Regions from separate parts of the Iodobacter ciconiae genome, predicted to be linked through region 2. Evidence: predicted binding sites of a transcription regulator. Region 2 holds the regulator's gene; each other region holds the start of a gene.
What was found. Region 2 encodes FNR, which switches genes on or off when oxygen is low (the NO sensors DNR and NnrR bind a similar motif). Its sites were predicted from a motif close to TTGATNNNNATCAA; they were not measured.

Region 1: a site for FNR is predicted at 8,362-8,375, ahead of EJO50_RS03770 (DUF3149 domain-containing protein). Genes of this name have one in related genera too.
Region 3: a site for FNR is predicted at 5,978-5,991, ahead of ubiU (ubiquinone anaerobic biosynthesis protein UbiU). Genes of this name have one in related genera too.

What each region holds. Positions count from the first base shown of each region.
Region 1 is NZ_CP034433.1:845,635-855,973, reverse strand. It holds gene EJO50_RS03820 (radical SAM protein) at 1-952, opposite strand, end outside; partial or broken gene EJO50_RS03815 (transposase) at 1,577-1,837, shown strand; gene EJO50_RS03810 (beta-ketoacyl-ACP reductase) at 2,220-2,960, opposite strand; partial or broken gene EJO50_RS03805 (DUF3579 domain-containing protein) at 3,263-3,550, opposite strand; gene argF (ornithine carbamoyltransferase) at 3,892-4,806, shown strand; gene leuE (leucine efflux protein LeuE) at 4,873-5,493, shown strand; gene EJO50_RS03790 (argininosuccinate synthase) at 5,526-6,740, shown strand; gene EJO50_RS03785 (DUF2788 domain-containing protein) at 6,808-7,029, shown strand; gene ppnP (pyrimidine/purine nucleoside phosphorylase) at 7,042-7,353, shown strand; gene EJO50_RS03775 (YajQ family cyclic di-GMP-binding protein) at 7,407-7,901, shown strand; gene EJO50_RS03770 (DUF3149 domain-containing protein) at 8,432-8,608, shown strand; gene EJO50_RS03765 (ArnT family glycosyltransferase) at 8,665-10,290, opposite strand.
Region 2 is NZ_CP034433.1:1,600,568-1,610,906, forward strand. It holds gene EJO50_RS07000 (PrkA family serine protein kinase) at 1-1,673, opposite strand, end outside; gene EJO50_RS07005 (GGDEF domain-containing protein) at 1,870-2,823, opposite strand; gene EJO50_RS07010 (chemotaxis protein CheC) at 2,823-3,440, opposite strand; gene EJO50_RS07015 (response regulator) at 3,437-3,805, opposite strand; gene EJO50_RS07020 (sulfite exporter TauE/SafE family protein) at 3,925-4,584, opposite strand; gene hemN (oxygen-independent coproporphyrinogen III oxidase) at 4,590-5,993, opposite strand; gene fnr (fumarate/nitrate reduction transcriptional regulator Fnr) at 6,126-6,875, shown strand; gene EJO50_RS07035 (hypothetical protein) at 6,883-7,578, shown strand; gene EJO50_RS07040 (DNA translocase FtsK) at 7,796-10,339, shown strand, end outside.
Region 3 is NZ_CP034433.1:3,189,347-3,199,685, reverse strand. It holds gene EJO50_RS14025 (COX15/CtaA family protein) at 88-1,101, shown strand; gene cyoE (heme o synthase) at 1,258-2,157, shown strand; gene EJO50_RS14015 (undecaprenyl-diphosphate phosphatase) at 2,218-3,048, opposite strand; gene ubiT (ubiquinone anaerobic biosynthesis accessory factor UbiT) at 3,209-3,634, opposite strand; gene EJO50_RS14005 (U32 family peptidase) at 3,631-4,506, opposite strand; gene ubiU (ubiquinone anaerobic biosynthesis protein UbiU) at 4,924-5,922, opposite strand; gene gnd (phosphogluconate dehydrogenase (NAD(+)-dependent, decarboxylating)) at 6,355-7,266, shown strand; gene EJO50_RS13990 (tellurite resistance TerB family protein) at 7,418-7,876, opposite strand; gene EJO50_RS13985 (DEAD/DEAH box helicase) at 8,074-9,318, opposite strand; gene EJO50_RS13980 (DEAD/DEAH box helicase) at 9,440-10,339, opposite strand, start outside.

The DNA of each region.
Region 1 (10,339 bases), 750 kb from region 2:
CGTATCCCCGGCGCATTGCTTTAAGCAGACGTTGGGAACCACTTTGCAAAGAGATATACAACAGCTGCAACCGGCCAGCTTTACCCCAAAATAATAGTTTTTCAAAATATTTCAGGAACGGCTTGGGTTCGATATAACGAATTGATATTGTGACTGATGGGTGAAGAGAAAGCACAGCTTGGATCATTTCGGGAAAACGGGCGCCACCCGTTTTAATGCCATAGTTTCCAACCTCATCACCAATCAGAATAATATGGTGCCGCCCGTTGGCAACTGCAGCCTGAGCCTTGGCAACGATATCTTGTAACGGAACCGAGACGAAATCACCACGCCCCAGCGGAATATTGCAAAAGCTGCATTGATACGGGCAACTCCGCGTCACCGTAATCATCTCACAGGACTCTTGTTCGTCGTAGAAAACAAAACCCTTTGTGGTTTGCCGGTAGTTCCTGACAAAATGGGTTCCATGCCGACGATCTTCCTCATCAAGCATGGCCAATATACGGTATTTAGTCTCCCCCACCCGACGGCGTAAGCTATGCAAACCATTAGCCGTAGCAGGCTCAAAGCTATTTCCCCCCTCCTGAGAAAGACGTCTATCCACCTCAGCAAAAGAAAGCTCCGAATTTTCTAGCAGCACTTCTTGTATAGGCAAAAAGGAGAGCTGGCCGCCCGTCATTCGGGATTGAACTATCTGACGGCTCGTATTGGCAATACAACCGGTTATCACAATACGAGCCTCAGGCGACCTTAAGCGGGCCTGATCCAGCTGATTGATAGCATCATCCACCCAGTGCTCACGAACAGAACAACCGGAAAAGACAATTTCATCAGCCAGCTCGGGGCGATCAACAAGCTGATGCCCTGCAGCTTCAATGCCAGCGCGCAGTACATTCAAATCGTACGCGGCATTTAAACAAGAGTTATGAGCGAGAAAAATCTTCTTGTTCATGATCAACATCCATTCGCAACAAACACCCCAACTGTAATTTGCCTGTTGTCCCTAGCCTGTTGATATTTAATTCATGGCAATGAGGCTGCAGCCTTCGCTAATGCCTCACCGCCTTATGTAGCTTGCTAGGCTGGGTTTGCATGCACTGTGCCAGGCTTTTTCTGGCTCAGTGCAATTGTGAATCAAACATTAACAGAGGCCTTAAAATGCCTGATATAAGGGATAGATTTTGCCCAGATTAACAAGCAATCACCACATCTGACAAATTACATTCTTTCAAACAAACAATGATTTATGTAAAGAAAATGAATGATACTTCTACAATTAAATTAAAAAAAGAGCGTTTATTAAGCTAAACACAAACAAAATATTGATAAAAATCAGATAAAGCAAAAGTAGTATAAAAAACATTAAGATTCGTGAATGCAAGTAGCCCAGATAAATAACCACCTCTGCTTAAGGTGTAGCCATAACGTAAATAAAACTTAACAATTTGTGATTGCCTCATATTCCATAAAAAAAACCGGAAAAATTCCGGTTTTTTTTACCCACTGAGGCTTCGCAAAAGCAACTTATCATCGTGAGAAGTAAAATTTTCTCCTCATAAATTTGAGGAAGTTTTACATGAAATCATCTCGTTTTACTGACAGCCAAATCATCGCTATTCTCAAACAAGCCCAAGATGGCTACCCTGTAACAAAGCTATGCCAAGAGCATGGCTGTAGCATGGCCACTTTTTATAAGTGGCGGAGCAAATTTGGAGATATGGATGCGTCAATGATGGCACGACTTAAAGAGCTTGAAGGCGAAAATCGCCATCTCAAAAAAATATATGCCAAAGAATGCCTAAAGGCTGAAATGATGTGCGAGGCGCTTAAAAAAAAGGACTAAAAGAGCAAAGTGCCGGGATTAGTCCACTCCACCGCCAGATATGCCACATCTACCAGCAGCGGACACTGAACCTGCGGGTCAAACGCCATAAACGCTTGATTCGCACCCAGTCTTGGTCACAGCCATACCAAAACAGATCGGCAAATGCTAATTGATGGACTTTACGTACGACATAAATAATTACAACTGGAGTTTGTTAAATATAATTAACAACTTTGAAGCAGGAAGATTGGACAACGAAAACTGATCTGACGTTGCCTGAGCAAGAATATTTATGCAATTTTAGTTACAGAAGATAAAAAGTTTTTCGGCGTTTCCAGCTCTCCCTTCTCAGCCCTGCGTTTGCAGGGCCTGGGGGTTGGTTGGCTTATAATCCTTACAACGTCAAACCACCCGTTACTTCAATCGCTGCACCATTGATATAGCTGGCTTCATCGCTGGCCAAAAATGCATACACATTGGCGATTTCTTCAGGTTGGGCCATACGCTTCATTGGCACGCGCTCTTCCATCGACTGAATCACTTTTTCCGGCATCGCTTTCAGGATGGGAGTTGCAACAAAGCCGGGGCAAACTGCATTAGCACGAATGCCTTTCTTACCCAGCTCTTTGGCCCATGTTTTTACAAAACCAATTACACCAAACTTAGCTGCAGCATAATTAGTCTGACCAAAGTTGCCATATACACCAACGACCGAAGAAGCATTCAGAATCACACCATTACCCTGCTCAACCATGATATCGACCACAGCACGGGCACAGTTGTAAACACCTTTCAGGTTGATATCGATCACGCGATCAAACTGCTCTTCCGTCATTTTGATCAGCTGTGCATCTTGCACAATACCTGCGTTATTTACCAGCACATCAATGCGGCCAAACTGCGCTTTAACTGCTGCCACCATTTCGGCAATCTGAGTTTTATTGGTAACATCAACCACATGACCTACCGCCACCGCGCCACTTTGCACGAGGCCAAAAACAACGGCATCAATGCCACTCTGGTTTACATCGCACACCACTACTTTAGCGCCTTCTGCGGCAAATTTAATCGCTGTGGCCTGACCAATTCCGCTAGCAGAACCTGTAATAATCGCAACTTTATCTTTAAGTCTCATAACACACCTTTCATATCAATTGAAAATGGCCGTGCCTGGAGCCTGCCAATCAACACGCCGATTAATCAGCCGCAAACAAGCAATCAGTTCCAGCATAGACGCACTTGGTGCAACGCAACAGGCCAATAATTACAGGAATTAAAAGATTCACGCATCTTGCGTTTACATGAAGCAAACCTATAGCAGCGAAAAACCAGACAAAAAATTTAAGCAGAAGGGGAGGAAGAACCGAGGAGATATCGCCGGGCAGAGTCTGACCAACGATAAACAGAATATTATTCCGCAGATTTATCCGCATAGTGCTCGCTCAGCAAAGAGCGACAATCAACAATACGCAAATCATTATCGCGAGCAAAAGTCATCAAAAATTCAAACACACGCGGATCAATTTTTTCAAGCTGCTTATCAACCGCTACACAACGCACATTCTCGTGCACCATCGGTCGGACAAAAGGGGCGTAAGACAGTTTCTGATCGACGCCAAAAGTGCTGAGAATACCAGACAAGCGATCAGCCCAGTCGCTGGGGCGGAATTCACGCCCATTACTGGTAATGCCCTGAATAATGATTTCGTATGGATTGCAGATCATTTTAACAACAGCGTATTTAATGGTGGAATATCCATCAGATTATACCATCGCAGGCCAAACTGCTGCCTTAGAAATTCTCAAACTCTTATAAATCGAATTTCACAAATAATAAAAAAAGCAGCTGTCAGAGCTTGCCAGCCACCTGCAAACGGTTGAATAATGGTCTTTTTTCTTCAAAGTGGCTCACCCCGTTTCAAAAATAAAGGCCAAATGGCCTACGTGAAAAACCGTGGCACCAGATCGAAATACTGTAAGAAATTGTGCAAAGCACAGCGGATCACACCTTCGAGCGCACCGCAGTTGATCCTTTTTTGAACGGCAGCCCACTCGGACTGTTCCCTATGCGCCATTATCTGCAGTTTACTGATTTTACCCGCGAAGAATATGACTATCTGTTCAAACGCGCTGCCATTCTTAAAGCCAAACTGGCCGCAGGCGAGCTTTACCAGCCGCTGATTGGTAAAGTGCTAGCCATGATTTTTGAAAAATCATCCACCCGTACTCGTGTTTCTTTTGAAGCAGGCATGGCGCAGTTCGGTGGTCATGCGATGTTTTTGCAATCCAAAGACACCCAGTTGGGCCGTGGCGAGCCTATCGAAGATGTGGCGAAAGTCATCAGCCGCATGACCAATATCGTAATGGTACGTACTTTCGAGCAAAGTATTGTTGAACGCTTTGCCGATAATTCTTTAGTTCCCGTTATTAACGGGCTGACCAATGAATATCACCCATGCCAGATTCTGGCCGATATTTTTACCTATATCGAAAAAAATGGCTCGATCGAAGGCAAAACAGTAGCCTGGATTGGTGATAGCAACAATATTTCCCGCACCTGGCTACAAGCTGCAAAAATTTTCAATTTCAAACTCAAGCAAGCCTGTCCGCGCGGCTATGAAATGACAGTACTTGATGGCCAGAAATATGACGTTGAGCATTTTGAAACCTTTTACGATCCGTATCAAGCCGCCAGAGATGCCGACATCGTAACTACCGATGTATGCACTTCAATGGGATTTGAGCGTGAAACCTTGCAACGCCGAAAAGACTTTTTGCATTACAGAGTCAGCGAAAAAGTCATGCTGCAAGCTAAGGCCAACGCCATGTTTATGCACTGTCTGCCAGCGCATCGTGGCGAAGAAGTCGACCCGGAAGTCATCGACGGACCACAATCGGTCGTCTGGGATGAAGCAGAAAATCGCATGCACACACAAAAAGCTGTGATTGAATACCTATTACTGGGTAAAGTAGAGGAATAAACACTCCAAAATGGCCTGAACAGATCATTTACCCACGCTTTATTAAGTAATACAGGATCGCACGTCATGTTTGGCATTACCGATTTAAGCAGCTATCTGCTCGGCACTTTCTTTATTGTTTTACTGCCGGGGCCAAACTCGATTTTTACTTTGTCTGTGGCGGCCAAACTGGGTGTACGTGCAGGTTATGCTGCAGCAGCTGGTATTGTTACGGGTGATTTAATCCTGATGCTACTTGCCAGTGTGGGTGTTGCATCTTTAATGCACACTCATCCTGCAACTTTTGATATGGTTCGTTATGCTGGTGCAGCCTATCTGGCCTGGATGGGATTCAAAATGCTGCTAGCAAAACCACAGGCAGGCAATAATGCGCCAATGGAAGCACCGTCTGGCCATATTTACAAGCAGGCACTGTCTATTTCGCTTGTAAATGTGAAAGCAATCTTATTTTTTATGGCATTTTTCCCCCAGTTTGTGGACCCGGCTTATGACCGGATTCCACTCACTTTTGCAATACTTGGCATGATCGTTCAAGCCGTAAGTTTGGCTTATCTGACCTTTTTAATCTTTGCTGGTGCAGGCCTTTCCAGGCGACTAGCAGGCAAACAGTGGCTGAGCCGTTGGCTGGCGCGCTTAACTGGTGTACTTTTTATCAGCTTTGGTGCGCGGCTTGCTCTTACTCACTAACCCTTGCCCCTTCTCCCCCTCTTGGAGCTCTCATGTCTGATGTTAAAAAAGCGGTTCTTGCCTACTCTGGTGGCCTAGATACCTCGGTAATCCTGAAGTGGTTGCAAGATACATATCAATGCGAAGTGGTGACATTTACCGCAGATCTGGGCCAGGGCGAAGAGCTTGAGCCCGCCCGCCAAAAAGCCGTACAGTTTGGCATCAAGCCAGAAAATATTTTTATTGATGATTTGCGCGAAGAGTTCGTGCGGGACTTTGTCTTCCCCATGTTCCGAGCAAATACCGTTTATGAAGGCGAATACCTGCTGGGCACGTCCATTGCCCGCCCGCTAATTGCCAAGCGCCAGATTGAGATTGCTAATCTAACCGGTGCAGATGCCGTCAGCCACGGAGCAACAGGTAAAGGCAATGATCAAGTCCGCTTCGAGCTGGGCTATTACGCTCTGCGCCCGGACATCAAAGTGATTGCACCATGGCGCGAATGGGATTTAAACAGCCGTGAAAAGCTGCTCGATTACGCCGAGAAACATGGCATGGATATCGCCAAGAAAAAAAATGGTGGCAGCCCTTACTCTATGGATGCCAATCTGCTACATATTTCTTACGAGGGCCAGGTACTGGAAAACCCGGCAGCCGAGCCCGAAGAAGACATGTGGCTCTGGTCGGTTAGCCCGGAGCAAGCCCCGGATGCAGCCGAGTACGTAGAGCTTGAATACGAAAAAGGCGATATTACCGGCATTAATGGCGTCAAAATGAGCCCGGCCACGGTATTGGCCACACTGAATAAACTCGGTGGCAAACACGGTATTGGCCGCCTTGATCTGGTTGAAAACCGCTTTGTTGGCATGAAAAGCCGTGGCTGCTACGAAACCCCCGGCGGTACGATTATGCTGAAAGCCCACCGCGCCATTGAATCCATTTGCCTTGACCGCGAAGTAGCTCACCTTAAAGACGAGCTGATGCCTAAATACGCCAGCCTGATTTACAACGGCTACTGGTGGGCACCAGAGCGCCTGATGCTGCAAAGCATGATTGACGCAAGCCAAAACCATGTAAATGGCTGGGTGCGCGTTAAACTCTACAAAGGCAATGTGATTGTGGTGGGGCGTGACTCCAAACAATCACTATTTGATGCCAACATTGCCACCTTTGAAGACGATGGCGGGGCTTATAATCAGGCAGATGCAGCAGGCTTTATTAAACTGAATGCATTACGTATGCGAATTGCCGCTAAATTACGCAAGTAAGCTTAAATCAGATGAAAACAAAGCCGGCTCGCTGCCGGCTTTGTGCGTAAAACAAAAGGAAACCATTATGCTTGAGGCACTTAAAAATATGTCAGAGGAAACATTCACCACGCTATCGGTGTCTATCCTCTGTACCGGCCTCATCATTTATATGGGCTTTATCATTTATCGATTAGCTGCAGATTCTAAAGCAGGAAAATATGGCTCCCTGGTTTTATTCTTTACACTGGGGTTTGGCGTATTCGGATTTATTGTAAAAACGATACTCACCGAACTCCTTCAAAAATAAAGAGAAATTTCTATGTCACAATTTGATAATGTATCAGTACTTAAGCAGGGCAATGTTTATTTTGAAGGCCTCTGCGTATCACACTGCCTTATTTTAGCCAGCGGTGAAAAAAAAACAGTCGGTGTTATTTTGCCATCAACACTTACTTTTAATACAGGCGCAGCAGAGATCATGGAAATCGTAGCGGGTCTTTGCCATGTAAAACAGGCCGGTGAACCCGAGGCGAGCACCTATACAGCAGGCCAAAGTTTTAATGTACCTGCCAACTCCAGCTTTACTATTGAAACACTGGAAACACTGCATTACGTTTGTCATTTTGCATAAACGACAAGAACCCGAAATAGATTTAATTCACTACTTACATAAAGGAGAAGCCTGTGCCTTCTTTCGATATTAGCTCCGAACTGGACATGGTTGCGCTTAAAAACGCAATTGATGCCGTAGATCGTGTTATCAACAATCGTTTTGACTTTAAAGGCACTAGCGCCAAAGTTGATTTAAACGAAAAAGATGAAACCATCACGCTCCATGGAGATTCAAACGCCCAGCTTGATCAGATTAAAGATATTTTATTTCCAGCGTTGGAAAAAAAAGAAGCCGACAGCAGTAAACGCCTGGAAAGTGGCGATATCCAAAAAGTTTCTGGCAATAAAGTAAAAATGGAAATGAAAATCAAAGCAGGTATTGATCAGGATTTAGCAAAAAAAATCATCAAACTTATTAAGGATGAAAAACTAAAAGTGCAAACAGCTATTCAGGGTGATACTGTACGGGTAACAGGTGCTAAACGCGATATACTGCAAGAAGTAATTGCATTAATGCGAAAATCAATTACTGATTTTCCATTACAATATCAAAACTTCCGCGACTAATACCTAAAACCGGGGTGGCAGTATTTCTGCCGCCCACACCATAAATGCCCCTCCTCCAAGCCGCTTTTATCAATCTGCTCACTACACTCTCTGGCCAGCAGATAAATAGCTCTTATCAAATAAAAATACACATGCTTTGAAGCTGAATATCATTCAGGAAAAATGGCCAGCCAGCTAAGTGGCCCAGATAACCATCAAACCTGTTAATAACAGCTAAGGGCATGACGTGGACAATATCGCCATTCAAAACCTGGCTATAAGCTCTACCGATCAATACTTCGTGATATTTATTAGCGGGCAAATTAACAGCAAAAAATTGAAGCACAGCGTATTTTCTTAACCGACAAAAAAACCTTACTCATTGACGGCCAGCAGTAGGCTGCTGTATCAGACAAAACACGAAAATATGCAGACAGAAATCCAGACAATCATTTTTATAATAAACAATTGCATAGGAAGCTTGATATGCATCAATACCTAAACATCGTATTTGTATTCATATAGCATCATATAAATACAAGGTAATCACCATGGAAAATACACCACTTCAAGCGCTGTTTACTTCTGATATCGGTTTATTAAGCCTGTTTACCATCCTCTTTATTTTAGGTATGGCTGTTTATATTTTTTTCTATGTTCGACGCAAAGTAATAGAAGACACTGCGGCACATTTAAAAACAATAAATAAAAAAACAAACACCCCGTAAGACCTTTAGCGAGCCCTAAAAAAAGGATCGCTTACCTTATAAGCGATCCTTTTAGTTTATTGAACGATAGTCACAACAAAAAATTCTTTATGCTCACCCTCGCGATTACCCCTCCACAAGACTGTGTCTCCCAGAGGCTCCTCTCCGATCGTCATTCGTAAGCCACAACTCTCAGCCTGGTGACCTTGCTGCAATACAATCCCCGCAAAATACTCAAATGATGCTAACGGAGCCGATGGAATATTTCGCCCATCAATGCATGTCTTTTGTCCTTGTATCGCATCACGCAAAGAATATGAAACACTGCGATAGCTTTTCTGTGCATCCAGCCATGGCTGCCATAAGCCGATAAGGACCCCCCAAATCAAAGTCACTCCACATGCCCAATTAGTCACTGCCAGCCGCCCTGGAGGACGTTTACGCGCAATAACAAAGCCCCAGATAACAGTCAGTGCAATTGCAAAAATAATTCCCGGCACATCCCATCGCTCTTGGTATGCCGGGCTAGCCTCACGCAGTGTTCTAGCCAGCCCGGCAGGCATGCCGGTATGCACGGCCAGCCAGCCCAACCAGAGCAGACCTGTAAATAGACCAAAGGTCATCAAACCAAACCAGTTTAGCGCCTGGGCCGCACCACGGCGTAAATCATCCACGCCGCTGGCAGCAAGAATAGACAATGGCAACAACACGATAAGTGCATGAGATTCACGTGTATCACCCGCCATCACAAACCAAAGTACATATACCAGTAGCAAAACACTAGGCAAAAGCATTTTGGGCTGAGTTAACTGCCGCCGATTTGCCCACAAGCCCCAAATTGCCAGAGGTAAAGCGGGCCAGGCAAACCACAACACAATTGAAGAAAAGAAACCGAACGCATGAAACGCTTTAAAATCAGCTAAACCACCAAACGGCCCCAGCGCATATTGATCAATCCATAAATCAAATACCGGTCGCGCATGCTGATAAAGATCGATCGGCCAGATGGCCCCCAGAGGTACTGCAATCACCAGGGCTGAAAGTAGGCTCACCCCAAATGAAGTATTGCGCCATGGCCTGAATAAAAACAGCAGCAATGCGGAGCTGAGCGCTAAAATAAATTCAGCCCAATTACCCCCTAAAAGTAATAGCAACCATGCCAAACCCAGCAATAAACCCGCACACAGGGGCTGGCGCAGAGCATAGGCCAACCCGAAAATATGCCAGGAAAACCCAGCTAAAACCAAAACCTGAGGGGAAAGATGATGTCCCCAGATAATCAAACCAATGCAGCCAATCAAGGTAATCACGGCAACACGGCCATTTCGGCGGCCATACAGCTCGCGCCCTGCTAAACCCAAGCCCCATAAAGCCAGCGCCATCCAGATGCCTGTCGTCAGACGGGCAGCATCATGCACTGCCATACCCAGCGTTTGCAAGGGCCATGCAAGCAGCGCTGCACACCAATAATATAGGGGCGCATGCTCCAAGTAAGGCTGGCCTGCAAACTGGGGTACAGACCAATATGCTCCTTGCATGAACTGCTGGATCACTGCGGCAGTTTCAATTTCGTCGGGCTTCCACGGATCATGGCCCACTAGGCCTGGTATTAACCAGACAAAACAAAGAAGCAGCAGCAGCCAGGGCTTCTCAGCCCCCGCAGCCAGCGGTTCACGTTCAAGAGGAGGAAGATAAGTCAGCATGGTATTTGCCTAAGGCTTACAAGAGCCCAATAGTAAATATCGAATTTTT
Region 2 (10,339 bases):
CGTAATACAAAATTAACAATTTCATTTCTAAAATCTTTAGGGTTAGAAATACCTGCCGGTTTTTCTATTTTCTCCAGCTCATTATTCAAACTGGTTCGATCAAATGATTCGCCCGTATCTGCATCGCGATACTCCTGATCCTGAATCCAGTAATCAGCCAGCGTGACATAGCGGTCAAAAATGTTTTGCCCATATTCCGAATAGCTTTCCAGGTAAGCGGTTTGAATTTCCTTGCCAATAAAATCAACATATTTCAAAGCCATAAATTCTTTGATATATGAAATATATTTTTGCTCCAGCTCGGCAGAAAATTGTTCACGCTCTACCTGCTGCTCAAGCAAATACAATAAATGCACAGGATTGGCGGCAACTTCGGCATGATCAAAATTAAATACTTTGGATAAAATCTTAAATGCAAACCGTGTCGACAGACCATTCATGCCCTCATCAACCCCCGCAAAATCACGATATTCCTGAATAGATTTTGCCTTGGGATCAACATCCTTTAAATTTTCACCATCATAAACCAGCATTTTTGAAAAAATACTTGAATTTTCCGGCTCGCACAAGCGGGATAAAATAGCAAATTGCGCCATCATTTTAAGCGTGCCCGGTGCACAAGGTGCTTTAGATAAAGAGGAGTTTTGCACTAGCTTTTCGTAGATCCTTACTTCCTCGCTCACCCGCAGGCAATACGGCACTTTTACAATATAAATACGATCTAAAAATGCTTCATTATTTTTATTATTTTTAAATTGCTTCCATTCTGATTCATTTGAATGAGCAAGCACCACGCCATCAAAAGGAATCGCACCAAAACCTTCTGTTCCCTTAAAATTGCCTTCTTGCGTTGCCGTTAGCAGGGGATGCAATACTTTAATCGGAGCTTTAAACATTTCCACAAACTCAAGCAAACCCTGATTCGCCAGGCAAAGCCCACCTGAGTAGCTATATGCATCAGGATCATCCTGCGCATATTTTTCTAATTTACGAATATCTACCTTCCCCACCAGGGCAGAGATATCCTGATTATTTTCATCACCTGGTTCGGTTTTAGCAATTGCAACCTGGCGTAACACTGAAGGATGGCGCTTTACCACTCTGAATTGATTAATATCCCCATTAAATTCATGCAGCCGTTTAACCGCCCAGGGGCTAGGAATTGTTTTTAAATACCGCCCCTCAATGCCAAATTGCTCTTGTAATAGAGCACCATCCTCTTCAACATTAAATAAACCTAAAGGGGATTCATTGACCGGCGAGCCTTTAATGCAATAAAAAGGCACGCACTCCATTAATTCTTTTAATTTCTCAGCAATAGAGCTTTTCCCTCCACCGACTGGCCCCAATAAATAGAGTATTTGTTTTTTTTCTTCCAGACCTTGTGCCGCATGGCGAAAATAGGCAACCACCTGCTCAATCACCTCTTCCATACCATAAAATTCACGAAATGCCGGATAAATACGAATGACTTTATTCTGAAAAATACGCGACAAACTCGAATCAAGCCGGGTATCAATTAATTCCGGCTCCCCAATTGCCATCAGCATGCGCTCTGCTGCAGTGGCATAAGCAACCTGGTCGTGCTTGCACAGCTCAAGATAGTCCCGCAGTGACATCTCTTCTTCACGTGTGCGCTCGTAACGTGCAGCAAAATTGTTAAAGACATCCATGACGCCTCTCCTCACCGTGTATGTCGTTCAGGCAGCGTGACGATTGCCACACCTCTGCACTCTTTATAGACATAGAGAAGTCAATTATTTCAAAAAATTACAACTACATTGCTGATAAATTTATGTTACTCATTTATCCTCAGAAAAGAGCCCAAAAAAAAGAGCCCAAAGGGCTCTATTAAACGTCATAAACAAATCAAGATTCACGTAAATCTGCAGAGAAAACAGTCGTTCGATTCCGCCCATTTTGCTTTGAGGCATATAGCGCCAAATCAGCTTCTTCAATCACCTGCTGTGGGTTACTGCAGCCAGAATGACACGCAGATACTCCCAGGCTGGCTGATATCTGAATTTTAGTTTCCCCAACCTGTACGGGTGATGAACACAATATTTCCCGAATACGCTCTGCGGCTATTTCCGCACCGGCTAAATCAGTTTGTGGTAACAAGAGCAAAAACTCTTCACCGCCATAGCGGCCAAATATATCGGTATCACGCAAAATAGTCAGCACACGTGAGGCAACCACCCGCAATACTTCATCCCCGGCAATATGCCCATACCGATCATTCACCAGCTTAAAGCGATCCAGATCAAATAAAATAACCGTGAAAAAAGCAGCCTGATAACGAGACATCCGCTCTAGCTCTTGAGTGAAGCGCATATCAAGATAGCGGCGATTATAAATTCCTGTTAAACCATCGCGGTTAGAAAACTCTTCAAGCTTTCCCATCGCATTTTGTAATAGGTTTTGGGCGATCGCATTATCAGTAACGTCAAACAAATTAACAATGACCGCATCTACTTCTCCCGATTCATTACGTACAGGCATAAAAGTAGTGTTTTGCTGCATAAAATCCATCCCCCCGGTAATAGGACGATGATATGAAAACTTAAATAAATAGGGTCTTTGCTCCCAAGAGGTAAAAGCAAAATTTTTTAATACAAAAACACTTTCAATTTTTTTACTTAACCATTTTTGTGGTAATTCAGGAAACAACTCAAATAAATTCGCACCAATCGCCTGCTCAGCACGAATACCGCTATGCTGAACCATAAAACGATTCCAAAGTAAAATACGATGACTCTTATCCAGCGAGAAAATACCAACATTCACTTCATTAACAATAAAATCACACAGTTTTTGTTGCATTATATTTTTTCCATAAACGCATCAATTGCCAGTTGCAATCGTAAAATAGACTCTTCCGGCATCAATGTAAGCAAATGGCAAGTAAAATCACGAATCTCTAAAGTAAAGTGAACTTCAACCAGCAGAGCATAATTCCAGGTAACTTGCTTGATATTGATAAGTTTATCAACCTCAACATTTTCTGCCATAATCGTCGGTGCCGAATAAACGAGGGATGCGCCTAATAAATCAGCCACGCCGTTTAAACAGGCCCCCACCAGCACATTACCGACATCCAAAAGTAATTCACGCTCTGAAGCTCGGTCAATAACACCATCATACCCCATCAAATCGGCAAGATTTCTACAACCATGCTGGTCATAAACCACCATGGCCTCCCCTGATAAAGAACCATTAAACGACTGACGAATTGCTGTTGCTGCATTTTTGGAGCCAATCATATTCAAAATATTACTGGACACGGAAGAAGCTTGGATAATATTAATACGAGGAACGGATAATTTAATAAAAGTATCTAGAATTTGAGCTAATTGCGCACCTGCACGACCCATTGCAATATTGGTAATTTCTTGCAGAGCATCCGTTTGCTCTTCAGTCAAGAACAATTCTTCATTCATAAAGCAATTCCATATTCACGCAAAATAATCTCAATATCAGAAGCTTTCACTGGTTTTTGAACAAAAGCCGCAGCCCCCAATTGCCGTACACGCTCACGTGCAAGTGGCTGAATATCTGCCGAGACTACTACTACATAGCTATTTAACCCCTCTTTTTGCAAGACTTCCAATACAGAATACCCATCCATTAACGGCATAGTTAAATCCAGAAACATCACATCGGCTTTGCCCTTGCGATATGCAGCCAGTGCTTCAATTCCATTACACGCATGAGTAATTTCAATATCCCAGTTAGCAGGCAAGGCTCTAATCAGCATTTTTCTGGCCATAGCTGAATCATCAACAACCAAAATGGGGGTAGGCATTTTTCTGGGAAATCCTTTTTTATAAACAGACACTACACCTAAAGCACACGAATTATTTTTAAAAAACATCAATGACTTCAATTTTTTATATCTATCGCGATCAAAACACTGATTTATATTCAAACAATAAGCTGAATCAATCTATAAAACCCCAACAGCATCAAACTACCACCAAAAAACCAGCGTAAATACTTATTTTTGAACAGATGCCGTAGCTGCTCAGAAAATACAGACATCAATAATAAATTGGGGAGAGTGCCTAAACCAAAAGACAGCATAATCAGCCCACCATGCCAAGGGCTAGCGCTTGCAAGAGCATTTAATGACGCGGTATAAACCAAACCACAGGGCAGCCACCCCCAGAGTGCGCCAACAATGAGCGTATCTGACCAACGTTTAACGGGTAAAAACAGCCTCATATAAGGCTGAATCTTACTCCATAACGGACGCCCTGCTTTTTCCAGAAAAAGAATCTGTGAAGACCAGCCTGCCATATAACTGCCCAATAAAATCAGCAGCAAATTAGCCAGGATAGATAAGCCACTCTTAACCCCCTGCAAGGCAAGCAGCACGGATAAAGAGCCGAGTAGCCCTGCAAGCATGCCAATCAGGCAATAGCCCAATAAGCGCCCAAAATTAAACCCAAAGTGGTAATGCCAACGGGCACCATCCGGAAGTTGCAAACTAAATGCAGCAACAATGCCACCACACATTCCGACACAATGCCCGCCGCCTAATAGACCAGCAAGAAATAATGCAAAAAGATCAAATTCAAGCATTCAATTTATATCAACTTAGAATAGCGCCCTGCAGGTGCGGCATGACGTAAATACCGGTCAAAAACCATTGCAATAGAACGAACCAGAAAACGCCCCTTCGCAGTAATCGTGATTGAATCATCCCTCAGCACAAGCAAACCATCGTCCTGATAGGGGGCAAGCAATTTCAACTCATCTGAAAAATAACTTTTAAAATCAATTAAATAAGATACTTCAACTGACCGAAAACCAAGTTCGAACTGGCACATAAGTGATTGAATTACCGAGCCACGTAAAAAATCATCGTGCCCCATTAACAAACCGCGATCAACAGGCAAGCGGTCCGCATCTAAATACTGATAATACGTATCTAAATCTTTTACATTTTGCGCAAAACAATTGGCGACTTTGCCAATTGCCGACACACCAAAAGCCATCAGGTCACAATCGGCGTGAGTAGAATAACCCTGGAAATTACGATGCAATTGCCCGCGTCTCTGAGCAATAGCCAAAGCATCATCAGGTAGGGAGAAATGATCCATGCCAATATATACATAACCTGCAGCCAGTAGCTGATTCACACTGCTTTGCAGAATATCGAGTTTACCCTCAGTTGAGGGTAATTGCCCAGCATCAATCCGTCTTTGCGGCATAAACCGTTCGGGCAAATGAGCATAACTATACAAGGCCAGCCGATCAGGCCGTAAGGTGAGCACCTTCTCTATAGTTTGATACATGCTGGCCTGGCTTTGATGTGGCAAACCATAGATAAGATCAATGCTTACCGATTTAAAACCATTTGCTCTGGCAGCATCAATCACAATACGCGTTTCTTCTTCACTTTGCACACGGTTAACCGCCTGCTGAACTTCTAAATTAAAATCCTGGATCCCTACGCTCATACGGTTAAAACCAATACTTCCTAGATGCGCTACTGTCGCTGCACTCACCTTGCGAGGGTCAATTTCAATCGAAAACTCACCGTCAGCCTTTAAATCGAAATGGGTGCGAATCCCCTCCATTAACCTGCTCAATTGCAAGTCATTCAAAAACGTAGGTGTCCCGCCGCCAAAATGCAACTGGGAAACCGTGCCACGCTTAGTTAATAATGCCGACTGTAACTTTACCTCTTTAAGGAGATAATCGAGGTATTGATCTGCTTTACTTTGATCCTTGGTGATCACTTTATTACAGGCGCAGTAATAGCAGATAGTATTGCAAAATGGCAGGTGAAAATACAGGGAAAGGGGCTTGATCCGAGTGCCCGGCTGTTGTTGCAGTACACTTTGCTCGTAAGTATGTGCATCCATTACAGCAAATCGATCCGCAGTGGGGTAGGATGTGTACCTTGGGCCTTTCCCATTGTGCTGGCTAATTAAATTTCGATCAAAATCAAGTGGCTGTAATACAGCAACATTATCCTGGAGCATCCTAGTTTCATCCTTTTTATTGTATCGGTGCAGCTTGCCCAGATTCATTTTTCATAACCTTGATCGATATCAAAGTCTACACAAGAAATTGTGCTTACTACGTGATATCGAGAACATGAATTGAAACGCCTCATGACAACGACATCTCACATCCCATTACGTGATCTTAGCCTTAAGCATCTTCGCCAAAGCTGTATCAATTGCAGCTTGCGTGAGTTATGCCTGCCGATCGGTCTTTCAGCGGAAGAAATGCGCGAGCTTGATGCCTTAATTACTCAAGCCAAACCCATCAAGCGGGGTGAGGCTCTCTACCGCGCTGGTGAGCCTTTTCGCTCCCTTTACGCGATCCGCCTGGGCTTTTTCAAAGCCAGTGTCATTTCAGAAGATGGCCGCGAACAGGTAACAGGTTTTCATATGGCAGGTGAGCTAATGGGCATGGATGCTATCAGCTCTGATCTGCACACTTGCGATGCCATTGCTCTGGAAGACAGCGAAGTTTGCGAGTTGCCCTTCTCTGATATGGAAGAATTAAGTCGCCGCATCCCGGTCTTGCAACATCATTTTTATAAACTCATGAGCCGTGAGATTGTCCGTGATCATGGCGTAATGTTGTTACTCGGCAACATGAAGGCAGAAGAGCGCATCGCCGCCTTCTTACTGAACCTGTCACAGCGTTTTGCAATTCGTGGCTATTCTGCCAGCAGTTTTCATTTACGGATGACACGGGAAGAAATCGGCAGTTATCTGGGATTAAAACTAGAAACCGTAAGCCGCTCACTTTCCAAGTTTCAAGAGAATGGCCTGATTAAAGTACAGAACCGCCTGATTGAAATTATTGACTCCGATGCGCTAAAGCAACTCATCAATAACAGCCAACAATAAGCCTCCCATGACCCTTTTAAATGGCCCAGTTCTGTTTTTAGCCCCTGCGGCCATTTTAGAGTCATTGCAATCCCGGCTTACTCCTTTACAACTACCACAACTCATGCTGCTCCCGCTCGATATGCAGGCAAAGATTCCTGCACTCGCCATAAAAGGTCTGCTTATTTCTGCCGGACATCAAAACTTAGAAGATTATTTACACTGTGCACGCTGGGCCGAAACACAAGGCTGGCATCATATTGATCTGTCCCTCACTGGAGAACCTCAGTATGCCACCCAGCTAGGCTGGATGATTGCAGCCAGTGGCACACAGGCCGCACTGAAAGTCGCCGCACCACTTATCGACGCTCTGGCACCAGCAGGACGCAATAGCTGGCTTCATGCCGGAGGTGCGGGTGCAGCAAGCTTTCTGGCGCTATTGCAACACGCTATGATGCAACCACTTATTGAGAGCTGGAAAATCATCTCCCCCGATGGCAAGCCCTCTTCTAAAGTAGATTTAAATGCATTCGCTAAATTACAGGCCACGCAATCACAGGAAATTGCCGCGCTTTGCAAAGCATATTCAGTATTAGCAAACAACAGAAGCCATCAAGCCTTCCATCATCAGCTTACCCTGTTTGATCTGGCTGAGAACCAGGAACCTGCTGCTGCGCTGGCCCAGCTATTAATACAACTTTTAAATTGCAAAAATCAACCATAAACAAATCAATATCTGTCCCATATAAACGCCAATCAAATAAGCTAAATCACAGGCATTCGCATACAAAATGCCCGCCCTATATAGAACGGGTGTGCTTTTAACTCGTACCACCACGACAAGTTACACCAAGCTCTGGCCTTTTTGCTGATTGGCGTTCTTCCCAAGGAAGCGGATAATGCCGAGTCTGCTTATTTTTGCTGTCTTGGATTTGTAAAACATGTCAATTCGATTCATATCCCGAATCAATCACTTATTGCAAACAGCCCGTTTAGCCTGGCTTTGCCCTGCGTTTATTTTGATCGCACTGTTAGGCTTTAACCGTCATATTGCCCTCGCCGCCTGGTTGTGCGCATTTTTTGCTTTAGAGCGAGCCTGGAAACAGCAAAAGCAGTCTGCAACTGAATACCTTGGTTTCACTGTTGCGCTCAGCACGTTAGCAGCAGGGCAAAGCTTATTAAGCTATTCAGCCATTTTATCAGCGCTCTTATTTGCCATTGGTTTGGGCTTGGGTGTTCCGCTTTGGCGCCAGGCCCCCTGGAGTGTCATTCTGGAAAAAACGGGCTTGGCGATAGAAACCGGTGCGAAAGCTATTATTGATAGTATCAAGGCCCAGTTTGATCCCGTGCATCTGGATGAAACTGAAGAGCCCGCAGAAGAGGATTGGGATGAATCTATTGGCTCTCCGGCGGTGTCTACTTTACCAGCAGTAAAAACACCAGAACACGATAGAGCCACGCCCACCGCCCCTGCCATGCCCATTGTGGCAAGACGCCCGGTAGTCAATCTGCTTAAATCTGCCTCTCTTAAATCTATTGAAACAACAACGCAAAACTCACAAGCTATTTGCCGGGAGGAGCTCTTCTCTCACCTTAAAAGCCAGCCTGCCACCACCGCTGCCCCCCCTTTGCCACTCATTGATTTACCGCAAATTAAACAGCACTTGCAAAGTGATCACAGGGTAAAACGCCATATCGAGCAGCCACCTCCTGCGGCGCCAGCGGCTTTACCCCTCATTGCCAGTGAAGAAATTCATCAGCGTTTACTGCATATTCATGGTAAAGCCCCCGAAGCTGCACCAGTGACTGGCCGCAGCCCCAAAACCAACAATAATATTAAATCCAGCCCGCGCCTATTTCAGCTAGAGACTAAACCCGAACCAGCTCCACGCATTGAGCCTACTTTAAATGAAGACCCACCAAGTGCTGCTACGAGACCAGCCCTTGCCAAGATACGGATCGAGCCTTCTGCTGAAACAACCTGGGAGCCCGGTGAAACCATCACCTTACAGCCCATTATTGAGTCTGAGGTGATCGAATCCACCATCTCCGAGCCCTTTCCAGAATTACCCGAGCCACGCCTTGAATTACCCAAAGCAAAAGTTGCCGCCTACCCGGTCGAGCCAATAACGGCTTCCCTTGAACAAGAACCCGTCGCAGGACTACAGCCTTCAGCCCCGCTTACCTGGTCCAAGCCTCCCGCTCCTGCACCATTACCTCCTGCAGAGCCTGTGCACTATAGCGACGACTTTATGCCAACGCTTAGCCTGCTACACCCGCCAGCCCCGGAAATTGAAACCATCAGCCAGGACGATTTGTTAGACCGTGGCATTCTAATTGAAGAAAAACTGGCCGAATTTCGGGTTAAAGCATCGGTATTGGATGCCTACGCAGGCCCGGTAATTACCCGTTACGAAATTGAACCCGCTGTTGGCGTGCGCGGCGCGCAAATTGTCAACCTAATGAAAGATATGGCGCGTGCGCTGGGCCTTGTTTCAATTCGGGTGGTGGAAACCATTCCGGGCAAAACCTGCATGGGGCTGGAATTACCCAATCCCACCCGGCAAATGATTCGCTTATCCGAAATATTATCCTCCGATGTTTATCAACAAAATCAAAGTAAGCTCACCATTGCGCTGGGTAAAGACATTACCGGCGCGCCGATTGTGACCGATCTGGCCAAAGCGCCACATATGCTGGTGGCAGGAACCACGGGCTCGGGTAAATCAGTCGGCGTAAACGCGATGATTTTATCCCTGCTGTATAAAGCCACACCCGAGGAAGTGCGCTTTATTATGGTCGACCCAAAGATGCTGGAATTATCGGTTTACGATGGCATCCCTCACCTGCTGGCACCGGTGGTCACCGACATGAAGCTGGCCGCCAATGCCTTGAACTGGTGCGTCGCTGAAATGGAAAAACGCTATCGCTTACTCAGCACCTTTGGTGTGCGCAATCTGGCTGGCTTTAACCAGAAGGTTCGTGAGGCCGAGCAACGTGGCGAGCGGCTGACCAATCCATTTTCATTAACACCAGACGAGCCGGAAGCCCTGGAGCATTTACCGTTTATTGTGGTGGTCGTCGACGAATTTGCCGATTTGATGATGGTAGCCGGCAAAAAAATTGAAGAGCTGATTGCCCGCCTGGCACAAAAGGCCAGAGCTGCAGGGATTCATCTGGTTCTGGCCACTCAACGCCCCTCGGTGGATGTGATTACGGGCTTAATTAAAGCTAATATCCCGACCCGCCTGGCGTTTCAGGTCTCCAGCAAGATTGATAGCCGCACTATTCTTGATCAGATGGGCGCAGAAGCGCTGCTCGGCCAAGGTGATATGCTATTCCTGCCGCCCGGCTCTGGCTACCCGCAGCGCATTCACGGTGCTTTTGTTGATGATAATGAAGTGCACCGGGTGGTAGAGCACCTCAAGCAATTTGGTGAACCGCGTTATATTGATGGCGTGCTAAATGGCGGGTTTGATGCAGAA
Region 3 (10,339 bases), 1.6 Mb from region 2:
GCTAGCGCACATGGGGTAACACCCACCGCATTTTGGCTTTAAATATTAAACAAACGGCGGCTTGCACCCGCCCTACAGGAGCCATCAATGAAACCACTGCTCTGCCTTACCCTGATCTGGACTTTTTGCTTAGTCATGCTGGGTGCTTATGTGCGGCTTTCTGATGCCGGCTTGGGTTGCCCGGATTGGCCGGGCTGCTATGGGCTGCTCAGTGCGCCGGACGAGGCGCATGAAATTGCCAAGGCTGGCGCGGAGTTTGGCGGCGAAGTAGATCCAGCCAAGGGCTGGAAAGAAATGATACATCGCTATTTTGCGGGTGGATTGGGCATGCTGGTGCTGGCAGTGTGCTGCCTACTCTGGAAAAAACGCCCGCAGCTCAGCCGCGTCAGTATTTTACTGCCCCTAGCGGTGATTGTTTTTCAAGCATTACTGGGGATGTGGACCGTCACCATGAAGCTGATGCCGATCGTGGTTACCGCGCATTTGCTGGGTGGCATGACGCTGCTGGCACTGCTGACCTGGCTTAGCTCCCGCGCCCTTTTAAAGCCGCAACTTCCCAGCCAGTTGCGCCCCGTTTTCATCATCAGCCTGCTCGCCATCGTGCTGCAAATTGCCCTCGGCGGCTGGGTCTCAACCAATTATGCGGCGCTGGCTTGCAATGGTTTTCCTGCATGCCAAGGCAGCTTTGCCGCGCCTGTAGGTTTAAGCACCGCTATGCAGCCACTGCGCCAACTAGGCCAGAGCGCCAGTGGCGAAGCGCTGACGATTCATCATCTGGCCGCTATTCACTGGTTGCACAGGCTGGGCGCATTATTGCTACTCATCTGCATCAGTGTGCTGGTATGGCAGCTACGCAAAGCCACGCCCAAGTTCGCAGGGCTGATTTCTGCGGCGCTGCTGCTACAAATCTCACTGGGGATAAGCAATGTCTGGTTTGATTTACCGCTGCCGCTGGCCGTAGCGCATAACGGCGGCGCAGCGATATTACTGATGCTGGTGGTTGCCGTATGGGCGCAGGTTTTACCGGCTCAGAATATGGCCAAAGCGCACTCTGGCCTAAGCCTCACCCCAAGAGAGGGGAAAGTAGCGGCTTCGTCGTAATTTATATCGGACGGCAAACACTTAAGAACAAAACGCGTAGGAGCGGCTTTAGCCGCGAATGTCTTTAATGGCGTTTTCGCGGCTAAAGCCGCTCCTACGAAAAGCATCGTCTGAGATCGAACTTTCTTCCCCGTTTTAATTTACCGGAGCTTAGCCATGCTTACTCTTGCCCTTACCCGCTCCCATGCCAAGCTAACCGAGCTGCTCAAACTTGGCAAGCCGCGCGTCATTGCTTTGATAGTGTTCTGCGCCGTAGTTGGCATGCTGCTGGCCACACCGCAGCTGCCATCCATCGCACTGCTGCTTGCTGCCACAACAGGCATTGGTTTGGTTGCCAGCGGAGCGGCCGCTTTTAATTGCCTGATCGAAGTAGAGCGCGATGGCAATATGCGCCGCACTCAGCAGCGACCACTGGTTAAAGGCTCGGTCAGGCACAGCGACGCCCTGCTCTATGCCCTGATCACCACGGCAGTTGGGCTATGGCTGCTGGCCGCTTTTGTAAATATGCTGACGATGTGGCTGACGCTGGCTACCTTCTTTGGCTATGCAGTGATTTACACTCGCTTACTCAAAGCCGCCACGCCGCAAAATATCGTGATTGGTGGTGCGTCGGGCGCTATGCCACCCATCTTAGGCTGGGCCGCCGTCACCGGCAGTGTGCCACCTGAAGCCATGGTCTTGTTTTTGATTATTTACACCTGGACGCCGCCACACTTCTGGGCGCTGGCAATCTACCGCCGCGATGAATACGCCAAAGCAGGCCTGCCTATGTTACCAGTCACCCATGGCCTGGCATTCACCCGCTTATCCATCCTGCTCTACGCCGCCATCCTTGCCGCCGTCACCGCCCTGCCGGTGGCATTAGGCATGAGTAGCTGGCTGTATGGCATTAGCGCAGCCGTGCTCAATGCAGGCTTTTTATCGCGGGCATTTAAATTGTGGCAGGAAGAAAAAGAAGCAGAGGGAGACGTAATTGCGCGGGAATTATTTAGATATTCGATTAAATATCTAGCGTGTTTATTTGCGGCATTATTGCTGGATCATTGCTTGGTTTAAGAATGGGGAGTTGGAAGTCGAAATGGTGATTGAAGTGCCACTCCCCACTCCCCAAAAAAATCAAACCGTCCAGCTTACCAGCCCGGAATAAGCGGTGGCCAATACGATCAAACCGAAAGCAATCCGATAATAGGCAAAGCCAACAAAAGTGTGGGTTGAAACAAATTTAATCAGCGCACGAATTGCAATAAAAGCAAAAACAAACGAGGCGATAAAGCCCACGGCAAATACGCCGCTGTCGCCGATATCTAACTCATGACGATGTTTGAGCAAGCTGTAAATAGATGCCGCGCCCAACGTTGGAATCCCCAGAAAGAACGAGAACTCGGTTGCGGCCCTGCGGGAAATGCCAAGAAACATCCCGCCGATAATAGTTGCACCAGAGCGGCTGGTGCCGGGAATTAATGCCAGACACTGGCAAAGGCCTACTTTCAGTGCGTCTTTCAGACTTAAATCATCCACCGTTTCAACTACAGGGACTTTATTCACCTGGCGCTTCTCTGCCCAAAGAATAATCAAACCACCCACAATAAATGCCATTGCCACCGGCACAGGCTGAAATAAATGTGCTTTGATTACTTTACTAAATAAAAGGCCAAGAACCGCCGCCGGGATAAACGCCACCACCACCGCCAGTAATAAATTACGCTCGCCACCGGGTTTACCTGCACCGCACAATGTTTTGCTAATTTTGGCGCGATACTCCCAAACCACTGCCAGCATGGCACCCAGCTGAATAAAAATTTCGTAAACGTCACGCTTTTCCTTGCTCATAAAATTGAGCAAATCACCCGTTAAAATCAAATGGCCCGTGCTGGAAATCGGCAGAAACTCGGTAATCCCCTCAACCATGCCCATAATGAGCGACTTAAACAGCAAAACAATATCCATTAATAATCTGCCAATAACCTAAAAGAGACACGCATTATATCTGGGCAATCTTATCAACTGATTAAGATCTGGTATTTATTAGCAGAATTTACATCAAAACATACCGGCGCATTGTTTATAAAGGCGGATGAAACCCGCCAGACTTTGTTTTAACACCAAATCAAACTGGCAAATGCGCACGCAATTTGCTTGGCAGCCAGGCCAGGAGCGGCTCAAAATCGGTAGCATCCATCAAATTTTTTAGCGTGAGGCCCAGCTCGGTATCGCCTTCAATGCTTAAACGGCGCTGAAAAAACAACGTGTCTGGGTCTTCCAGACGGCGGGCCAGCACCAGATAATCGGCAAGGCTCGCGCTAAAAGTAACATCTGCTGTGCCAGTCCCACGCTTAAAGCGTCCATTCTGAAAAGACAACGTCAGGCCTCGACCAATATCCAGCACTTCCAGGCGAATATTTCGCCCGGCCAGCCAGGCAAAGTCTTCTTCCGGCCAAAGCTTGTTTTTAACCAGATTTAAGCTGCTCGCCAAGGCAATGGCCACCGGCGCTTCGGGTAGTTTAAATAAAACAAATTGCGGTAAGCGCTTCATACACATTCCTTTATGCCTGCTTCACCATGCCAATAACCGTTCACAATGCCCTGTGGATAAGCTGTTGAGAAGTCGTGGATAGCGTTGGGATAAGTTATTTTTTCGGCGTAAGCCACAACAAGCTCGCCCGTACCGGTGGATTGCGGGCTGATACGCAGGTAATCAATGCCCATCTGCGCCATTTGCGGCAACTCGGCATACAGCGATTGGCAGGCGGAAGACTGAGTCTGAATGCCGTTCAGACGCAAAAACCCCTGGCCTTCGCGGGTAGAAACCAGTTGCCCGTCCGCATGATCCAGGCAACGAAACTCACAAGCATCTTTGCTCAAGCCGTAATAGCGAGCAGTAAAGCAGCGGGCCGAAAACGCCAGCGGCAAATAGCCATGCACAAAGACTTCGGTTTCGATGGCACAGGTTTTCTCGGCCAAAATAGCGGCAATATCAGCCTGACTGCTTTCTAAAGAAGGCACCCAGCGCATTGCGCCCTGCGCCGCAAACCAATCCAGAGCTGCGCCGTTATAAATATTAAGATGCGGCCCGGCCACAAAGCGCATCCCCAGATCCCGCGCCACCTTCACCGCGCCTAAATCATTGGCCTCGATGCAGCCACCTGCCTCGGCCAGCTTTTTTAAGCTGGAAAGATCACTGGCAGACTCCAGCAGCGCCTGGGACGAAATCACCACTTCTTTACCCGCAGCACGCAAGCTCTGTACCACTTCCAGCCAATCGGCACTACGCAGCTCGTGGCGGCGCGAACAAACCACCTCACCCAGATAAATAACCTCCACCGGCCAACCCGCTGCCTCGGCATAAAAATCCAGCACCTGCTGCTTAGGCCAGTAATAAAGAATGGGGCCAAGAGAGAGTTTCATTGTTATTCCTAATGGGGCTGCTTTTAAAACCCCGTGTTTCGATACTTGTATGAAAGGGGCAAACCAAAAGCAATTTTTAAATATGACCGAGTATCGCCCCACATAAACCAGTCAGTTTGCTTGCAGCAAGCACCTAAAAACCTTAAAAACCACATTTTCTGCGTAGGGCTTAAATCCCCCTTGAAACACGCCGAAGCGAGGAACAAGCGAGCGGGGTTTCTTTGATGCCTGTCTGAGCGAAGCGAGTTCCGCAGCCGCCGCTCGATTGTCCGCAGATGAGGGGCCTTCGTGTTTCGCGGGGTCGCCTTCTTTGCTTACTTTCTTGGCGAAGCAAGAAAGTAGGTCCCACACGGGGGATTCCCGCACCTAATCACCGTGCCGCAGGCACTAAATAGACTGGATAGGCAAACCCAATAGTTATCTCCACGGCCTGCTATAAGCCCCCAGCGTTTGCTGATGCCCTTCGGACACTTTATCCAGCGTGGCTTGCCAGGCAGGTTTAACTGAATAACGCGGGTCGGCGCAGGCATCGATGGCCATGCGCAGGGTTTTAGTCACCTCGCCTACATAGGACGGGCTGCGCTGGCGGCCTTCTACCTTGATGGCGGCCACCCCGATGCGCATCAGCTCGGGCAAAATAGATAATGTATTCAAGCTGGTTGGCTCTTCCATGGCGTAATAAGTATCACCATCAACTTCAAAGCGCCCCTTGCATAGCGTGGGATAACCGGCAGGTTCACCCGCTTCGAAACGATCAATCAGTACACCATTTAAGCGCGCATCCATACGCTCACCCTGTTTATCCCAACGCACAAACTGCGCTGGGGAGCATACGCCATGGGTGTTTGGCGATTGTCCAGTAACATAGCTGGATAAAATACAGCGTCCTTCCGCCATCACACAGAGGCTGCCAAAGCCAAAGACTTCGATTTCTACCTGGGTGTTTTTAATGACGCACTCAATTTGCGGCAAAGTGAGCACGCGCGGCAATACGGCACGGCGCACGCCAAAACATTCGTGCGCTAAATTAATGGCTTCAAAATTAGTGGCAGAGCCTTGCACAGATAAGTGCAGATGCAAATGCGGATGAGTACGATGGGCATATTCCAACAGGCCAAGATCGGCCAAGATCACCGCATCAGCGCCCAGATCAGCCGCTTTATCAACCGAAGCCCGCCAGTCGGCAATTCGCCCCGGCTGAGCATAGGTATTAATCGCGATTAATACTTCACGCTGTTTGGCATGAGCATAGCGTACACCCTCGCCGAGCTGCGCATCGCTAAAATTAAGTCCGGCAAAATTTCTGGCATTGGTGGCATTTTTAAAACCAAGATAAACTGCATCAGCCCCATGATCGACGGCCATTTTCAACGCAGGCAAGCTACCCGCCGGACAAATAAGTTGGGGCAGGGCCATAAGCACCCCCGATGTATAAACAGAGGCAGCTTACAGAGAGGCAACAATGTATTTTTTAAGCTACATCAAATAAAATGCATAAACGTTGCGCAGAAAAAAGCGTGCGGCTGCAAAAAAGCAGCGACGCACGCACCGTACCCACACACAGAGTCCTTTCACAAAGCCCACACGCTTTATGACGACTTTTCAATCATAGTGCACTGCAATATATTTTGCCTTAACCAAGATCAATTTTGCTGTCATATACAAAATTCTCTTATAAAAAGTACAAGAGACACTGTTTACTGCATTTTGTAGGCATTTGCTTCGCACTGAGCAGAGCATAGTGTCATAATTCCCAACTAGCAGACATGCGGCAAAAACCCATGCTGCGGGACCTTCCGGCCGGAGCACAACCCCGGCAACGAAAACCAACAAACAAGGATGCTCAAAATGCAAATTGCAATGATTGGCCTCGGTAAAATGGGCAGCAATATGGCGCGCCGTTTGGCAGCTGGCGGAGCCACCGTATTTGGCTTTGACGTAAGCGCCGAAACAGGTAAGCAACTGGCCGCAGACCACGCCAATATCCGCAGCTTTGACTCCGTAGCTAGCCTGATTGCAGAGCTACCAAGCCCACGCGTAGTATGGATGATGCTGCCAGCAGGTGAAATCAGCGAAGCCATGTTTTCTGAGCTAACCACACTACTGGCACCAGGTGATTTAGTTATTGATGGCGCAAACGCCATGTATAAAGACTCACAACGCCATGCAAAAGAGCTGAATGCCAAAGGCTTTAAGTTTATGGATGCAGGCGTATCAGGCGGCGTATGGGGCCTGGCTAACGGCTACACCATCATGATTGGTGGCGAAAAAGACGCTTTTGCGATGGCTGAACCCTTTGTTAAAATCCTCGCCCCGGCATCAGATCGCGGCTGGATTCACGCAGGCCCAGCAGGTAGCGGCCACTACGTGAAGATGGTTCACAACGGCATTGAATACGGCATGATGCAGGCTTTTGCCGAAGGCTTTGCCCTTTTAGAAGCTAAAAAAGAGCTAAACCTTGATCTGGCTGAAGTCGCTGAAACATGGCGTCATGGCTCGGTAATCCGCTCCTGGCTGCTCGACTTAACCGCAGACACGCTGAAAAACGATACCAAACTCGACAACATCCAACCCTTCGTTCCCGATTCAGGCGAAGGCCGCTGGACCGTACTGGAAGCTGTAGAACTTGGCGTTCCTGCGCCGGTTATCGCAGCTTCATTATTCCAGCGCTACACCTCCCAGGGTAAAGGCGATTACGTTGCCAAATTGCTGTCTATGATGCGCAATGCCTTTGGCGGCCATCATGTAGCCAAGAAGTAACAGCTGCATCTGCCCCGGCCAGCAGTGCAATTTCTGAGCCTCCAAATAAGCCCCCCCTGCTTGCTGATATATCTGACATTAAAAACAAATGACCCAGAAACATTTAGCCAAAAAAAACCTGCCACAGCAGGTTTTTTTTGCTTGAAATATATTATTTCAAATCAAACTCGGTCGCATTGATGCCTAATTCATTGCAAATGGTCGCAACCATTTTCTTTTCATTGGCATCAAAATCACCATCTGCCGCACCAATCACGCAACAAACGCGGATCATTAATTTGCAGGCATCAGGATTATTTTTTAATTTAGAAATAATCTTTAATGCTTCTGCCTTACCGATTTCATAATCGAAATCAAATTTAGCGGCAATTTTATTAAAAGATTCAATCACATCAGATGAATCAAATACTTTTAATTCATCTGAATTGCTAATATAGCCCAGCATCTTGCGCTTTTCTTCCGGGCTAATTGAGCCATCACTGCTCGCCACCAAAGCACACCCGGCAATTACTGCATTTAAAAAATCTTTATTTTTAAATTTAGTCACTTCATTTGTCAGCATCGTACTGGCATCCTGACCCATTTTTTTGATCGAATCGAACAAACCCATTGTCTATCTCCTGATGCGATTAAGCAGATGATGCGGATAACTTCTGCTAATCAGATCATGGCTTAAGAAAATAGTTCAGAATATGCGGTGCCGATTAAAAAATAACTCACAACAAAACAGGTAAAACACATTAAATCAGCATTAAAAAAAGCCCGGTAGCCGTGAACGCAGGGCTTTTCAGAAGTAAAGGTGCAAAATTACTCAATACTTCCAGCAGCACGGGCCGCCGCCGCACGCAGCTTGTCTTTTTTGCTCATACGCACCCCCTTAATGCCGCCCGTATTTTCGACCACCGGCAGACTCGTCAGCCGGGCTTCAAAACCTGCAATCACTTCACGGCTCAGACGGATATTCAGGCGGGTTTCGATCAGGCGAAAATGCGCTTCGGTGGCGGCACTAATCAGGCTAATCGCAGTGCCACTCGCGCCATTTCGGCCGGTGCGACCAATGCGGTGGGTGTAATCCACTGGCGAGCGGGGCAAATCGTAATTCACCACAAAGGGCAACCCGTCGATGTCGATACCACGGCCAGCCAGATCGGTTGCTACAACCACTTGCAAGCTGCCCGACTTAAACTCGGCCAAGACCTGATTGCGGCGACCTTGGCTAAATTCCCCATGAAAAGGCGCGGCATTAATGCCCTTGGCGTACAACGTATTGGCCAGCTGCTCGCTGCCATGCTTGCTCGCCACAAACACCAGCATGCGCTGGTCTGCATTTTCTTTGATCAAATGCGCAAGCACATCGGCACGGCGCTCGGCATCCACAAAAATCGCCCGCTGCAAAATATCTGGCTGCGTTGTTTCAGTAGCGACAATCAGCACGCGCGTCGGATTATGTAAAATGCCTGTTGCCAGCGCAGTGACATCATCAGGAAAAGTCGCCGAGAAAAACAGACTCTGACGCTTAGCCGGTAACAGCGCCAAGATGCGCTTAATTTCGGCAGCAAAGCCCATATCCAGCAAACGATCGGCTTCATCAAGCACCAGAGTATTAAAAAACTCAGGCCGAACCGCATTCTTATCGATTAAATCCAGCAAGCGGCCAGGCGTTGCCACCAACACATCGACCCCACCACGCAGCTGCATCATTTGCGGATTAATCGCCACCCCGCCAAATACCGTCGCCAGCTTGATCGGCCTAGCCATATTGTTCTTACCCAAAACCGCCAGCAAGCCCTTGATCTCCTCCCCCGCCTGCACCGCCAGCTCACGCGTTGGCACCAGAATCAGTACCTTACTACTGCCAGCCAGCATAAGATGCAGCAGCGGCAGCACATAAGCAGCCGTTTTACCCGAGCCCGTGGCCGCCTGCGCCAAAACATCCTCCCCCCACAACACGGCAGGAATCACCTCCGCCTGAACGGGTGTTGGCTTGAGATAAGATTTTTTGCTGGCAGCTAGTAAAACGGCGGGTGACAGACCCAGAGCGGAAAAGGACATGATGGGCCTTAGATAATATTTCAGACGGGTGCGAAGTATAAGCGAGATGGGGGGAGCTGTCGCAGTACTGAGGGCGGGATACAATGCAGGATGGGCACGCACTTGTGCCCATCCTGAGGGATTAACTTAATATTCCCTGCATCTCATCCCAATTTTTAGCGCCCGCAGGGGCATTATTTTCAAATACCATAAAATAGCGAAAACCACGCCCAGCTAGCTTTTCCCATTCGGCGCCTAAAGCTATTTTGGCTGAAGAATCAGAGTTATCCCGGTCACCACCCTTGGTTTCTATCAACAACAGCCGGCCATTCTTTAAACGCACAATAAAATCAGGATAATGATGCTGCACTGGGCCATTGAGCATAAAACCCGTCTTGCCAAATGAATTACGGTGCCACCATGCGACATTGTCCAAACCCGCCAACAGCTCACTCATTTTATTTTCTAAGCTATTACCCCGCTCTTCTCGCAAATAAAGGGTGTTTTCACAAGGGGATAGCACTTGGGCCGGATGAATACTGGTCGGGAGAGCATGCTCTGGGCGTGTTTCAATCTCACCGCGTGCAATCCACTGTTGAAAACATTTCAACGACCACGCCGCCATTTCTTGTTTGATACGGGTCTTGATAGATTCCACATACGCTTGTTGTTGTTCCAACACATCGTCAAGCTGGCTGGATGTTAAGTTTTCCAAAATCTTCGCAATATAAGCCCGAATATCACTCTCTGCCAAAGGTGGTAATTTACCTACCCAATTCCCGACCAAGCCGCTAATTTGCCGCACTTTAGCTTCCTTATTCAGAGTGGATAAATAATCCTTTAGCTGGCGTATTTCCTGATCTTTCATCCGCACACGGGTGGCTTCGTAATCGTGCTCGCCCACTTTGACCAAATCAAGCTTGATTAAATCGCCATTTGTCGGTGTCAGCTTAAAATCCTGCACATTGCAATTGGCCAGTTTAAATTGCCGGCCAATCAAATGATCGCGCTCCAGCCAAATCCAACGATTCTCTTCGCCCTC